Regions from separate parts of the Nocardioides sp. Leaf374 genome, predicted to be linked through region 2. Evidence: riboswitches for the same ligand, from Rfam matches in the RefSeq annotation. Region 2 holds a riboswitch; the other holds the start of a gene.
The links. A riboswitch is a leader RNA that binds a small molecule or an ion and turns the genes downstream of it on or off. The one in region 2 is predicted to bind cobalamin.
Positions count from the first base shown of each region.

Region 1: another riboswitch for cobalamin. It lies ahead of LPA27_RS02520 (FecCD family ABC transporter permease); the one in region 2 lies ahead of LPA27_RS09480 (nitrite reductase).

Region 1 covers NZ_CAKASO010000003.1:112,302-119,186, reverse strand. Annotated here, with positions in the region: gene LPA27_RS02540 (carbohydrate ABC transporter permease) at 1-271, shown strand, start outside; gene LPA27_RS02535 (carbohydrate ABC transporter permease) at 268-1,092, shown strand; gene LPA27_RS02530 (acetylxylan esterase) at 1,162-2,154, shown strand; gene LPA27_RS19335 (helix-turn-helix domain-containing protein) at 2,185-2,538, shown strand; cobalamin riboswitch at 2,567-2,747, shown strand; gene LPA27_RS02520 (FecCD family ABC transporter permease) at 2,880-3,893, shown strand; gene LPA27_RS02515 (ABC transporter ATP-binding protein) at 3,890-4,678, shown strand; gene LPA27_RS02510 (ABC transporter substrate-binding protein) at 4,841-5,863, shown strand; gene LPA27_RS02505 (helix-turn-helix domain-containing protein) at 5,873-6,457, opposite strand; gene LPA27_RS02500 (SAM-dependent methyltransferase) at 6,559-6,885, shown strand, end outside.
Region 2 covers NZ_CAKASO010000016.1:11,830-18,714, forward strand. Annotated here, with positions in the region: gene cbiE (precorrin-6y C5,15-methyltransferase (decarboxylating) subunit CbiE) at 1-129, shown strand, start outside; gene cobM (precorrin-4 C(11)-methyltransferase) at 168-938, shown strand; gene LPA27_RS09470 (precorrin-2 C(20)-methyltransferase) at 951-2,540, opposite strand; gene LPA27_RS09475 (precorrin-8X methylmutase) at 2,609-3,277, opposite strand; gene LPA27_RS09480 (nitrite reductase) at 3,274-4,182, opposite strand; cobalamin riboswitch at 4,257-4,389, opposite strand; gene LPA27_RS09485 (hypothetical protein) at 4,505-5,122, shown strand; gene LPA27_RS09490 (hypothetical protein) at 5,127-5,900, opposite strand; gene LPA27_RS09495 (Type 1 glutamine amidotransferase-like domain-containing protein) at 5,932-6,603, opposite strand; tRNA gene LPA27_RS09500 (tRNA-His) at 6,728-6,800, opposite strand; gene orn (oligoribonuclease) at 6,850-6,885, opposite strand, start outside.

The DNA.
Region 1 (6,885 bases), on a different contig from region 2:
GCGCCACGTCACCCTGCCCGGTCTGCGCCGCGAGCTGGGCGTCTGCGTCACGGTCACGATGATCGCGGCGCTGGCCAGCTTCGACATCATCTACATCTCGACCCAGGGCGGTCCCGGCCGCTCCACGATGGTGCCCGGGGTGGAGATCTACCGCCTCGCCTTCACCGAGCGCGAGATCGGCCAGGCCTCGGCCATGGCCGTCGTGCTCATGGTGCTGGTGCTCGTCACGATCGTCCCCGTCCAGCGACTGACCCAGAGGGCCGACCAGTGACCGCGACCCGCCGTGCCGACCTCGCCGGACGGGGCCTCCTCGTCGTCTTCATGGTGCTGACCCTCGTGCCCTTCGCCAGCCTGCTGCTCACCGCGCTCCAGCCGCAGGGCAGCATCCCCACCGGGCTCAGCTGGCCCGCCGACCCGCAGTGGCACAACTTCGTCGACGCCTACCGCGTCGCCGACCTCACCCCGCTGCTGGTCTCGAGCATGCTCATCGTGGCCGGCGTCGTGCCCGCTGCGCTGGTGCTGGCCAGCCTGGCCGGCTACGGGCTGGCCTCGCTCAAGGTGCCCGGCGCGTCGTGGATCTTCCTGCTCTTCGTGCTCGGGCTCACCATCCCGTTCGAGTCGCTCATCACGCCGCTCTACTACCAGATCGAGGCGCTCGGGCTGCTCAACACCCGCGCCGCGCTCGTGCTGCCGCTCATCGCGCTCTACATGCCCTTCGCGGTCTTCTGGATGCGGGCACACTTCCTCACCGTGCCGGTCGAGCTCTCCGAGGCGGCCTACGTCGACGGCGCCGGGGCCTGGCGCACCTTCCGCCACATCCACCTGCCGCTGGCCGTGCCGGCCCTGTCGTCGCTGGCGATCCTGCTCTTCCTGTGGACCTGGAACCAGTTCATCCTCGCCATCGTCCTGGTCAGCGACCCCAGCAAGCGCACGATGGCCGGCGCGCTCGGCGCCTTCCAGGGCCAGTACGGCACCGACATCGTGCTGCTCTCCGCCGGCTCGCTGCTCATCCTGGCGCCCACCGTCGCGGTCTTCGTGCTCTTCCAGCGCCAGTTCTCCCGCGCGCTGCTCCAGGGCGCCGTCAAGGGCTGACCGCCCGCCGCTGCGCGCCCCTCCCGTCCACGCCCGTCCGCGCCCGTTCCCGACCCCTCGAGGACCACCGTGCCCCAGTACGACCTTCCCGCCGCCGAGCTCGCCGCCTACCGCGGCAGCGTCACCGAGCCCACCGGCCTCGCCGCCTTCTGGGAGGAGACCCTCCAGGCCTCCCGCGCGCGCGCCCGCGCTCCCCGGGTCGAGCCCGTCGACGCCCGCCTGCCCCTGGTCGAGGTGAGCGACGTGACCCTCAGCGGCTACGACGGCGAGCCCGTGCGGGCGTGGTACCGCCGCCCCGCCGGGGTGGGCGGCGACCTCCCGCTGGTCATCCGCTACCAGGGCTACACCGGCGGCCGCGGCCTGCCCCACCAGGTGCCGCACTGGACGCTGGCGGGCTACGCCACCCTCGACGTCGACAGCCGCGGCCAGGGCTCCGGCGGCGGCTGGGTCGGCGACACCCCCGACCCCCACGGGCACGGACCGTCGTACCTCGGGGGCTTCATGACGCGGGGCCTGGAGGACCCGGCCCGGCACTACTACCGCCGGCTCTTCACCGACGCGGTGCTGGCGGTCGACGCCGGTGTCGCGCTGCCGGGCGTCGACCGCGACCGGGTCGTCGTCGCCGGCGTCAGCCAGGGCGGCGGCATCGCGCTGGCCGTCTCGGGCCTGCACGACGGACTGGCCGGCGTGCTCGCCGACGTGCCCTTCCTGTGCGACATGCCGCGCGGGGTGGCCATCGCCTCGACCGGCCCCTACCTCGAGGTGGCGGCCTTCCTCGCCTCCCACCGCGACGCCGCCGACCGCGCCTTCGCCACGCTCGCCCACTTCGACGCGGCGGTGCTGGGGCGCCGCGCGAGCGCGCCCGCGCTGATGTCGGTGGCGCTGATGGACACCGTCTGCCCGCCCTCCACCGTGCACGCGGCCCGCAACACCTACGGCGGGCCCAGCGAGCTGGTCGTCTACCCCTGGAACGACCACGAGGGCGGGCAGTTCCACCAGGAGGCGGCCCAGCTGGAGTGGCTGGCCAAGCTCCTCGGCGGCCCCACCCCCGGCCGGGCCTGAGCCGTGCCCGCGCGGGTCACCGTGGCCGACGTGGCCCGGGAGGCGCGGGTCTCGGTGGCCTCGGTCTCCCGGGCGCTCAACGACGCCCCGGGCGTCGGCGCCGCGACCCGCGACCACGTGCGCGCCGTCGCCCGACGGGTGGGCTACGAGCGCTTCGCCCCGGCCGCCGACCTGGCGCACGGAGCGGGCCGCGGCTCCGGGCCCGGGGCGGCCACGATGGCCGACGTCGCGGCCCGCGCCGGGGTCTCGCCCGCCACGGTCTCGCGCGCCCTCGCCGGCTCGCCCCGGGTCAGCGCCTCGACCCGCGCGCAGGTGGAGGCGGCCGCGCGGGAGCTCGGCTACACCGTCTGCACCGCCGCGGCCTCGACCGCCCGGGCCCGGTGAGCGCGGCGCCGGGGGCGACCGCGGCGTGCTAACTTCGCCGCGAGCCAGAACACATCTGACGATGTGCGGGAATCCGGTGAGAATCCGGAGCTGACGCGCAGCGGTGAGAGTGACTGGTGGGACGACGCACCACTGGGCCCGTGGCCTGGGAAGGTGTCCCACCGGGACGAACTCGAGTCCGAAGACCGGCTGGCTCGCCTGACCGATGCCGGCCCGCGCGACTCGGGTCCCCGACAGATGCGAGACCCGCTGTGGCCGTGACCCGTCCCGCCCCGCCGACCGCGCCCGCGCGCGCCGCCGACCCGCCCCCGCCCGGCGTACGACGCGGCCCGCGGCTCGCGCTGCACCTGGGCCTGCTGGCGGCCCTGGCCGTCTCGCTCGTGGTGGCCCTCGCGCTGGGCTCGGAGCGGCTGCCGGTGGGCGGGGTCGTCGACGTGGTGCGCGAGCGCGTTCTGCACGGGCGCCCGGGCCCCGACCCGGTGCTCGACGTCATCGTCTGGGAGCTGCGCGCCCCGCGCGTGCTGATGGCGGCGGTGGTCGGCGCCGGGCTCGCGCTGGCCGGCACGGCGATGCAGACCCTGGTGCGCAACCCGCTGGCCGACCCCTACCTGCTCGGGGTCTCGGCGGGTGCCGGCGTCGGGGCGACGGCGGTCATCGCCTTCGGTGCGCTCGCCGCGCTCGGGGCGTGGGCGCTGTCGGTGGGCGCCCTGCTCGGGGCGCTCGGCGCGGCGGTGCTCGTCTTCGGGGTCTCGCTGGCCCAGGGCGGCCTGACCCCGCTGCGGCTGGTGCTGACCGGGGTGGTGATGTCGTCGGCCTTCTCGTCGGTCTCCAGCCTCATGGTCTTCCTCGGCGAGGAGCCCCGCGCGACCGAGTCGGTGCTCTTCTGGCTGCTCGGCTCGCTCGCGGGCGCGACCTGGGCGCAGCTGGTGGCGCCCGCGGCGGCGGTGCTGGTGGCGGCGGTGCTCGTCGTCGGCGTGCACGGCTGGCTCGACGCGCTGGCCACCGGCGACGACACCGCCGCCGCGGTCGGCGTGCCGGTCGCGGCGCTGCGGATCGCGCTCTTCGTCCTCACCTCCGCCCTCGTCGGGGTGCTGGTGGCGGTCTCGGGGGGCATCGGCTTCGTCGGCCTCGTCGTGCCCCACCTGGCGCGCCTGGTCGTCGGCGGCGGCCACCGGGCGATGCTCCCGGTGGCCGCGCTCGGTGGCGCGGTCTTCCTGGTGTGGGTCGACGTGGTCGCCCGCACCGTCGTGAGCCCGCAGGAGATCCCGCTGAGCGTGGTCACCGGCCTCGTGGGCGCGCCGGTCTTCCTGCTGCTGCTCGGGCGCCGGCGCTACCACTTCGGGGGCGGGGCGTGAGCGGCCGGCCCGCACCGGCCCTGACGGCCCGGGCGCTGTCGTGCGCGGTCGGCGGGCGCGTCGTGCTGCGCGGTGTCGACCTCGACCTGGCACCCGGCAGCACCACCGCCGTGCTCGGCGTCAACGGCTCGGGGAAGACGACGCTGCTGCGCACGCTGGCGGGCCTGACGCGCCCCGAGACCGGGGCGGTGCTGGTCGGCGACCGCGAGGTCCACGACCTGCCGGCGCGCCGCCGGGCGCAGGTCGTGGCGTTCGTGGCGCAGGAGGAGAGCCCGCCGGCCGACATGACCGCGGGGGAGTTCGTGGCGCTGGGGCGCCTGCCCCACCACCGGCCGTGGGCGCGCGGCGACGGCGACCGGCCCCACGCCCGCGCCGCCCTCGCCGAGGTCGGGCTCGACGCCGCCCTCGACCGGCCCTGCGCCCAGCTCTCGGGCGGCGAGCGGCGGCGGGTCTGCCTGGCCCGCGGCCTGGTGCAGGACTGCGAGCTGCTCGTGCTCGACGAGCCGACCAACCACCTCGACGTCAGCCATCAGGTGGCGCTGCTCGCGCTGCTGCGCGCCTCCGGGCGCACCGTGCTGACCGCGCTGCACGACCTCGCGCTCGCCGCGGCCTACGCCGACCAGGTGGTCGTGCTCCACGAGGGCCGGGTCCACGCCGCGGGTGCACCGCACGACGTGCTCACCCGCGACGTCGTCGCCCGGGTCTTCGGCGTCGACGCCGCCCACCTCAGCGACTCGCGGGGTCGCCACCACCTCGTCGTCGGCCCCGGCCGCCACCTGCGCTGACCCGGCTCCCGCCGCGTCGGCCCACCGCCCTCCCGCCACCCTCCCGCCGCCCTCCCGTCGCTCCTCCCTCCCGAAGGCAGGTCCCCCGTGCACCGTCCCCTCCCCGTCCGTCCAATCCCGGTCCGTCTCCTCGCCGTCCGCCCTGTCTCCGCGCTCGCCGCCGTGGCGGTCCTGGCCCTGACGACGTCGTGCGGTGCCGGCCCCGCGACCGGCCCGGCGGCGGGCTCGCCGGGCGCGACCGGCGCCTCGCTCGTGCTCGAGAACTGCGGGGAGGAGCGCGCCTACCCCGACCCGGCCGAGCGGCTCTACGTCTACGACGGCGGCATGATCGCGATGGTGCTCGCCGTGGGCGCGGCCGACGCCGTCGCCGGCATCAGCGGGCTCCAGGACGACGCCGAGGCCCTGGCCCGGGTCTACGGCGAGGACGTCGTGGCCGACCTCCCGGTGGCCAGCGAGGACCGCCCCACGGTCGAGAACGTCCTGCTCCAGCGCCCCGACCTCATGCTCGCCGGCTGGAGCTACGGGTGGGACGAGGACGCCGGTCTGACCCCCGACGGGCTGGCCGAGCGCGGCATCGCGGCGTGGACCCTCACCGAGTCGTGCCGCCAGGGCGACGGCGAGAGCCGCGGCGTCGTCGACCCCTGGACCGCGCTGAGCACCGACCTGACCGCGCTGGGCCGCCTCACCGGGCACGAGGACGACGCGGCCGCCCGGGTCGCCGACGTCGAGGAGCGCCTGGCCCGGCTGCGGCAGGCGCCGCGGGCCGCGAAGACGCCCACCGTGTTCCTCTTCGACAGCGGCACCGCCTCGCCCTTCACCAGCGGCTCCTACGGCGGGCCGCAGGGCGTCATCGACGCGGCCGGTGCCCGCAACGCCACCGAGGACGTCGCCGACACCTGGACCACCGTCTCCTGGGAGCGGGTGGCGGCCGCCCGGCCCGACTACATCGCCTTCGTCGACTACCCCGGCCAGAGCTTCGAGCAGAAGGTCGCCGTGCTGCAGGCCAACCCCGCGACCCGCGACCTGCCCGCGGTGCGCGAGGAGCGCTTCCTCGACCTGCCCTACGCCGCCTGGGTCAGCAGCCCGCTGAACATCGACGCCGCCGAGCAGCTGCGCGCCGCCCTGGAGGAGGTCGACCTGCTGCCCGCCTCCGGCATCGAGCCCGCCCACGACCTGCGGCCCTGAGTCCCCGGCTCAGGGCGCGCGCAGGTGGGCGCGCTGGCCCTGGCGCCCGATGAGGCTGAGGAACTCCACCGGGCCGGCCGAGGTCGCCCCGAACCAGTGCGGCGTGCGGGTGTCGAACTCCACGGCCTCGCCGGGGCCCAGGCGCAGGTCGTGCTCGCCGAGCACGAGGCGCAGCGTGCCGTCGAGCACGTAGGCCCAGTCGTGGCCCTCGTGGGTGCGCAGGGTGGGGCGCGCGTCGTCGCGCCCGGTGGGTAGCACGAACTTGTAGGCCTGGATGCCGCCCGGGCGTCGGGTCAGTGCGATCACGCTGCCGCCGTCACCGGTCGCCACCGGGCGCAGGTGCACCCGGGGGTCGCCCGTGGCCGGGGCGTCGACGAGCTCGTCGAGGGTGACCCCGTGGGCGCGGGCCAGGGGCAGCAGCTGCTCGAGGGTGGGGCGGCGCAGCCCCGACTCGAGCCGCGACAGCGTGCTGGTGGACACGCCGGTCTCGTCGGCGAGCTCACCGAGCGTGAGGCCGCGGTGCTGGCGCAGGGCACGCAGCCGTGGGCCCACGGCGTCGAGGGTGCTCTCGGCCTGCTCCCGGGGATGGGTCACCGGGCCAGTTTGCCGTTCGGCAACAGTGATTGCCAGAGGTGGTCCGGTCCGTCATCGTCGGGAGCCACGGCCGCCGCGGTGGCGGCCACGGAGGGAGACCCGTGACGCACGCGTTCGACAAGGACTACTGGGAGGGCGTCTGGCGCGGCGACCGCGCCCTGGCCATGGCCGCCGGTGGGCCCCACCCCCACCTCGTGGCCGGTACCCGCGACCTCGAGCCCGGCACGGCGCTCGAGGCCGGCTGCGGCGCCGGGGTGGAGGCGGTGTGGCTGGCCGGCGCCGGCTGGCGGGTGACCGGCGCCGACATCGCCGCCGACGCGCTCGCCCGGGCCGCCGAGCGGGCCGACGCGGCCGGGGTCGCCGACCGGGTCCGGTGGGTCGAGGCCGACCTGTCGGTCTGGGAGCCCGAGGAGCGCTTCGACCTCGTC
Region 2 (6,885 bases):
GAGACCGCCGCCCCGATCGGCACCTTCACCGGCTGGACCCCCGCCCGCGCCGTCACCCAGTGGGCCTGGACCGCCCCGCCCGACCACCCGACCCGCTGGCCGGGCGACCCCGACTGGAGCACCCCGTGAGCCCCGAGACCCCGCCGACGCCCCGGACCACCACCCCGATGACCACCCCGATCACCACCCCGACCGTCCGCTTCGTCGGGGCCGGCCCCGGCGCCGCCGACCTGCTGACCCTGCGTGCGGCGCGCATGCTGGCCGAGGCCGACGTGGTGCTCTACCCCGGCACCTACCTCGACGCCGAGGTGCTCGGCCACTGCCGCCCGCAGGCGCGCCTGGTCGACACCCAGGGCCTCGACCTCGACGCGATGGTCGAGGTGATGCGCGCGGCCCACGAGGCGGGGACGCAGGTCGTGCGGCTCACCAGCGGCGACCCGTCGCTCTACTCCGCCCTCGCCGAGCAGACCCGCCGGCTCGACGCCGCCGGCGTCACCTGGGACGTCACCCCCGGCGTGCCCTCCTACGCCGCCGCGGCGGCCCTGGTCGGCCGCGAGCTCACCGTGCCGCTCGTGGCGCAGTCGGTGGTGCTCACCCGCGTGCAGGCCCGCTCCACCGCGATGCCGGAGGGGGAGTCGCTGGCCGCCTACGCCGCCACCGGCGCCACCATGGCGCTGCACCTGGCCGTCACCCGCACCCGCGAGACCATGGCCGAGCTCGCCGGCCACTACGGCGCCGACTGCCCCGTGGCCGTCGTCTTCCGGGCCAGCCAGCCCGGCGAGCTGGTCCTGCGCGGCACCGTCGCCGACATCGCCGAGCAGGTCGAGGCGGCCGGGCTGCGCCAGGCCGCGGTCATCCTCGTCGGCCGCGCCCTGGCCCGCGACACCGACGCCTCGGGGGAGTCGTGGCTCTACTCCGCCACCCGCCCCCGCTCCTGACCCGGCCCCGACTCAGCCCTCGCCGCGGTCCGGCACCGAGCGGGAGGTCCACACCCGACCCGACGAGGTGACCCGGGTCTGGGCGCAGCCCACGATCAGCAGGCACTTCATGTCGATCGAGGCGGCGTCGAGCTCGGCCAGGGTCGTGACGTGCAGCGACTCCTCGGCGCGCCCCACGTCGCGCCCCACGACGACCACAGTGTCGGCGGGCAGCACCTCCAGCAGCGTCTTCTGGGCCCGCACCACCTGCTCGGTGCGCGAGCGCGACGCGGGGTTGTAGACCGCGAGCACCAGGTCGGCCTCGGCCACGGCCCGCAGCCGCCGCTCCACCACGGCCCACGGCTTGAGCCGGTCCGAGAGGCTCATCACCGCGAAGTCGCCGCCGATCGGCGCTCCGGCCCGCGCGGCCACGGCCTGCACGGCGCTGACGCCGGGCAGCACCCGCACCGGCACACCGGCCAGGTCCTCGCGCCCCTCGGCGCCCGCGGCCTCCGCGGCCTCGTGCACCGCGGTGGCCATGCCGAAGACCCCGGCGTCGCCGCCGGAGACCACCGCGACCCGCTCGCCGCGCGCGGCCAGCTCGAGGGCCAGGCGGGCCCGGTCGATCTCGACGCTGTTGCCCGAGGCGTGGCGGGTCAGCCCGGCGCGCTGCGGCACGCGGTCGACGTAGGGCGCGTAGCCCACCACGTGGTCGACCTCGGCCAGCGCCGCGCTCACCTCGGCGGTCAGCCACCGGTCGGGCCCGGGCCCCAGCCCCACCACCAGCAGCTCCGCGGCCTCGGTGGCCGCCGGGACCCGCGCTGCGGCCGACACAACCGGCAGCTCGGTGTCGCGGGTGCGGCGTCCGTGGCGGCTGTCGCCGGCCACGACGACCAGCGAGAAGTACGGCACCGTCGCGGCATCGACGTCGGCCACCGGCAGCCAGCGCTGCGCGGGCATCGAGGCGCGCTCGACGTAGACCGCGTGCTCCAGGCGCCCGGCCGCCGCCAGCGCGCGGCGCACGGCGGGGAAGGTGCGGCCCAGCTTCATGATGATCGCGCCGTCGGTGTCGGCCAGGCGACGCGCGAGCTCGGGCTCGGGCAGCGTGCCGGGCAGCACCGTGAGCACGTCGGTCTGGCGCACCAGCGGCGAGGCCACCGCCGCGGCGGCCGCGGCGAAGGCGGGCACCCCCGGCACGACCTCGGTCTCGAAGCGCTCGGCCAGCCGGTCGTGCATGTACATGTAGGACCCGTAGAACAGCGGGTCGCCCTCCGAGAGCAGCACGACGTCGCGACCGGCCTCGAGGTGCGCGGCCAGGCGCTGCGCCGACTCCTCGTAGAACACCGCGAGCGCGCCGGTGTAGCCGCCCGGGTGCTCGGTGGCGCCGGTGGTCACGGGGTAGACCAGCACCTCCTCGACGACGCCGGGCCGCAGCAGGCCCGCCGCCGTACGCCGTGCGTTCGACTCCTTGCCGGGCCCGGCGTGGTAGGCCACGACGTCGGCGTCGCCGATGAGGCGCGCGGCCTTCAGCGTGAGCAGCTCGGGGTCGCCGGGCCCGACGCCGACACCGTGGAAGCGGCCGGTCGCCGGGCTGGTCGCTGGGCTGGTCGCTGGGCTGGTCACTGGGCTGGTCACTGGGCTGGTCACTGGGCTGGTCACTGGGCTGGTCACTGGGCTGGTCACTGGGCTGGTCACTCCGCCTCCTGGGCCAGGGCGTTGACGGCGGCCGAGGCCATCGCCGAGCCGCCGCGGCGACCCCGCACGGTCGCGAAGGGCACGTCGATCCCGTGGTCGGCGGCCAGCGAGGCCAGCGCCTGCTTCGACTCCGCGGCGCCGATGAAGCCCACCGGGCAGCCCACGACCGCAGCCGGTCGCGGGGCGCCCTCGATGAGCATCTCCATCAGGTGGAAGAGCGCGGTGGGGGCGTTGCCGATCGCGACGACCGCGCCCTCGAGGTGGGGCTCCCACAGCGACACCGCGGCCGCGCTGCGGGTGGTGCCCCAGTCGTGGGCCAGGGCGGGCACCCGCTCGTCGGTGAGGAAGCAGCGGACCTCGTTGCCGGCCGGCAGCCGCCCCGCGGTGATGCCCATGGCCACCATGCGGGCGTCGGTGAGGATCGGGGCGCCGGCGGCCAGCGCCTCGCGCCCGGCCCGGCCGAGGTCGGGGTGGAGCACGAGGTCGGCGGCCAGGTCGACCTGGCCGCTGGCGTGGATCATCCGCACCGCGACCTTCTCGGCCTCCTCGGGCACGCCCGACAGGTCGGCCTCGCGGCGGATGGTGGCGAAGGAGTCGAGGTAGATCTCCGGGCCGAGGGCGACGTAGGGGTAGTGGCGGCCGGGCCGGCGCAGCAGCGTGGTCATCGCGCGGTCTCCTGGGTCGGGGCGGGGGCGAGGTCGGGCACGAGCACGCCACGCCACGGGGTGACCACGAGGTCGGTGCTCGTGCGGCACAGCGCGCGGGCCAGGGCGGGGTCGAGGCGGCCCTCGGGGGCGAGCACGTGGGTGCCGCCCGGCACGCGGCCGGCCGGCAGGGGGTCGGCGGTGACCAGCGCGGCCGGGTCGGGGTCGGTCGGGCGCGCGAGGGGGTGGGCGAGCGGCACGCCGAGACCGGCCAGCTCGTCGACGTGCCAGGGGGCGTCGGGTCCCCCGCCGCGCAGGCGCAGGAAGTCGCGGGCGAGGTCGAGCACGGCCTGCGGCGCCCGGGGCAGGTCGACCACCGCGCCCCAGCCCCGGGCGCCGACGCGCAGCTGGGCCCGGGTGGCGTCGAGGGCGACCAGGCCGAGGTCGGTGGGGGCCTCGTGCAGGTCGCCGCGACCGTCGTCGAGGGTCAGCAGGAAGCGGCCCGGGAGCGCGGTGAGCCCGTCGTCGGCGCGCAGCAGGGAGTCGAGCAGGGCGGCGACGGGCCGCAGGTCGGCGCGCCCGCCGGCCAGGCCCGACTGCGGCGAGACCATGACGTTGCGCACCAGGTCGTGGCTCGGGGCCGGCACCAGCCCGGTCGCGGCGAGGGCCTCGGCGACGGGGGGCGTGAGGCGCTCGCCGTCGTGGGGCAGCGCCCGCAGCTGCAGGTTGGCGCGGGCGGTGAGGTGCACGTCGCCGTCGCCCCAGCGCTGGGCGACCTCGCTGAGCCGCAGCAGGGCGGGCGCCGGCAGCGCACCGCCCACCAGGCGCAGGCGCACCAGGGCGCCGTCGTCGGCCAGCCACGGGCGGGTCACCCCCGGGCAGCGGTCGCGCCGCCGGCGCGCGGTGGGGAGGGTCAGGTCGGGCATGGAGGTCACTCCGGAGGCCGGGGCTCGTGCGCGAAGCCCGTCACGACCTCACGGCGGCTGCCGCAAGGGCCAGCAGGTCTTCGGACTCGGGATCACCCGGCGCGGGACACCTTCCCGGACTCTCGTCCAGTGGCCTGTCGTGAGACAGAGGTCCCGCCCGTCACCCATACCGCTGCGCGTCAGTCCCGGACTCTCACCGGGTTCCCTGACCTCCGGGCCCGCCTCGCGGCGCACCCGGGGGTCGACTGGCGTCCCGCACGTTACCAACGACCGCTCCCGCGCGCGCCCCACGTCCGCGTCGGACGGGTGGCAGGATGCGTCCGTGACCGAGTGCGAGTCCGAGCCCGCCGCCACCGACGTCGCCCGGCCCGCCGCGCGCGACCCGCGCGACCCGGGCCGGCGCGACCCGCGAGGCCTCGCACTCGCGGCCACCGCGGTCCTGCTGCTCCTCGTGGCCGTGGTGGCGTCGGCGGTGCTCGCGCTGAGCCACGCGGACGGCTACCGCTGGTCGCAGGGCGCCCTCGTGCCCGCCGACGGCCACCCCCACGTCGTGGAGCTGGCCGACGACGGCCCGGCGCTGGTGTGGACCTACGACGCCGAGGTGGTCCCGGCCTGCACGGTCCGCGACACCGGGGTCGGCACCGACGTCGGCACCGCGCTCGAGCCCGGCCCCGTCGACGGCGCCTACCGCCGTGAGGGCGGCAGCGCGGGCGACTGGGTCGCCACCTCGAGCATCCGGCCGGCGTCGCCGTCGGTCGAGGTCACCTGCGAGCGCGCCGCCTCGCCCGTCGCGGTCGAGTCGGCCCCCGCGCTGCCGCCGCCGCTCGCCGGCCTCGGTGCGTGGGTCGCCCTCCCGCTAGGCCTGGGTCTTGCCGGCCTGGCCCTCGCGGGCGGCGCGGCGCTGCTCGGCGTACGCCGCGGGCGCGGGGGCGCGCGCTGAGTCCTCAGCGCACGACCACCCGCCCGACGTCGTCGGTCGCGGTGCGCGCGAGGAAGCGGCGGGCGGCGGCCTCCTGGCCGTCGGCGACGTCGACGTCGAGGGTGGGCCCCCGGCCCGAGACGTCGGCGCCGAGCAGGTCGAAGCGCTCGGCGGCGGCCAGCACCGCGGCCTCGCGGGCGGCGACCCGCTGGGCCGACCCGTCGACGGCCTCGCGCCGGAGCACGAGGTCGCCGGAGGAGACGGTGACCGACTCGAGGTCGTCGAGGAGCAGGTAGCGGTCGGCGACCGAGACGACCTCGGCGAAGGACACCGGCGCCAGCCCGACCTGCACGAGCGGGAGGTCGGGGTAGTCCTGCAGCAGGTAGGACGTCACCACCGGGTCGGCCTGGGCGCGCACCAGGTCCTCCACCTCGCGCAGCGACACCTCCACCCCCTCGCCCGAGGCCAGCGAGGCGCCCGTGGCCCCCTCCAGGGTGACCGACACCGACACGACGTCGCCGGTGTCGACCTGGTCGTCGTAGGCGTCGAAGAGGGCCATGACCTCCTCGGCCGTGGCGTCGGCGCGCATCACCGCGCGCACGTGGTGGCTGGCTGTGGCGAGGGGCCCGGCAACGTCGTCGGCGGCGTCGGGCTCGACCACGACGTCGACCACGCTCGGGGAGCGCTCGCCGCGCGCGGCGAGGTCGTCGGCCGACGCCGCGCACCCGGTGAGCGCACCCGTCAGCAGGCCGACCAGCCCGACGACGGCGGTCGCGGTGGGTGCGGCGGAGAGCCTCATGCCCCCAGCATCCCCGGGCGCACCAGCCCGGTCAGGCCCCGAGCCGCTCCCAGCGCCCCTCGGAGACGACCCTGACCTGGCCGTCGTCGACCACGAGGGCCGAGTCGTCGTCGAGGGCGTAGGAGGGGTGGTCGAGGCCCGCGGCCCAGCTGCGGGCCGCGGCCAGGGTGTTCTCCGGCATCTGCGGGTGGTCGAGGTGGGGGAAGATCGACACGTCGACCCAGCCGAGGGTGCGGTCGTCCTCGGCGCCGGCCCACTCCACGAAGTCGGCCCCGATCCGCGGCGTCGCCACCATGCTCCCGGCGCTCGTGCCCACCCAGACCAGCGCGGGCATCGTGGCGAGCACGTCGAGCAGGCCCGAGGCCCGCAGCCAGTGCGCCAGGTACGTCGCGTCGCCGCCGTCGACCAGCAGCACGTCGGTGTCGCGCACCCACGGCTCCCAGCGCTCGGGGCCGATGCTGGGCAGCGCGGTGAGCTCGAGCAGCCCGACCGAGGCCCAGGGCAGGGACACGCCCGACTGGTCGTGCGGCGCCGCGCCCACCACGGCTCCGCGCACCGAGCCGGGCCCGCACATCGGGTGGCCCCACTGGGCGGTCGGCACCAGGAGGGCGCGGCACTCCTCGACCGGCCGGGGCAGCAGGTCGACGAGGGCGGCCCCGATCGCGGCGTTGGTGACGCCGCCGGAGGTGAGCAGGAGCTTCACGAGGTGCCTCCAGGGCGGGTGGGGGAGCCGGGCACAGGAGCAGACCGACGGTGCGACCCGGACTCATCGGTGCCGGACGTGACGAGCCCCCGACCTGGGGACCAGGTCGGGGGCTCGGTGTCGGGGTGAGTAACGGGACTTGAACCCGCGACATCTGCCACCACAAGGCAGCGCTCTACCAGCTGAGCTATACCCACCATGCGCGCGCCGGACGGAGCCGGAACCGCGCGATGAAGTGTAGGGGACTCAGCTCCCGGAGGTGGAATCGAGGCCCGTGATCGA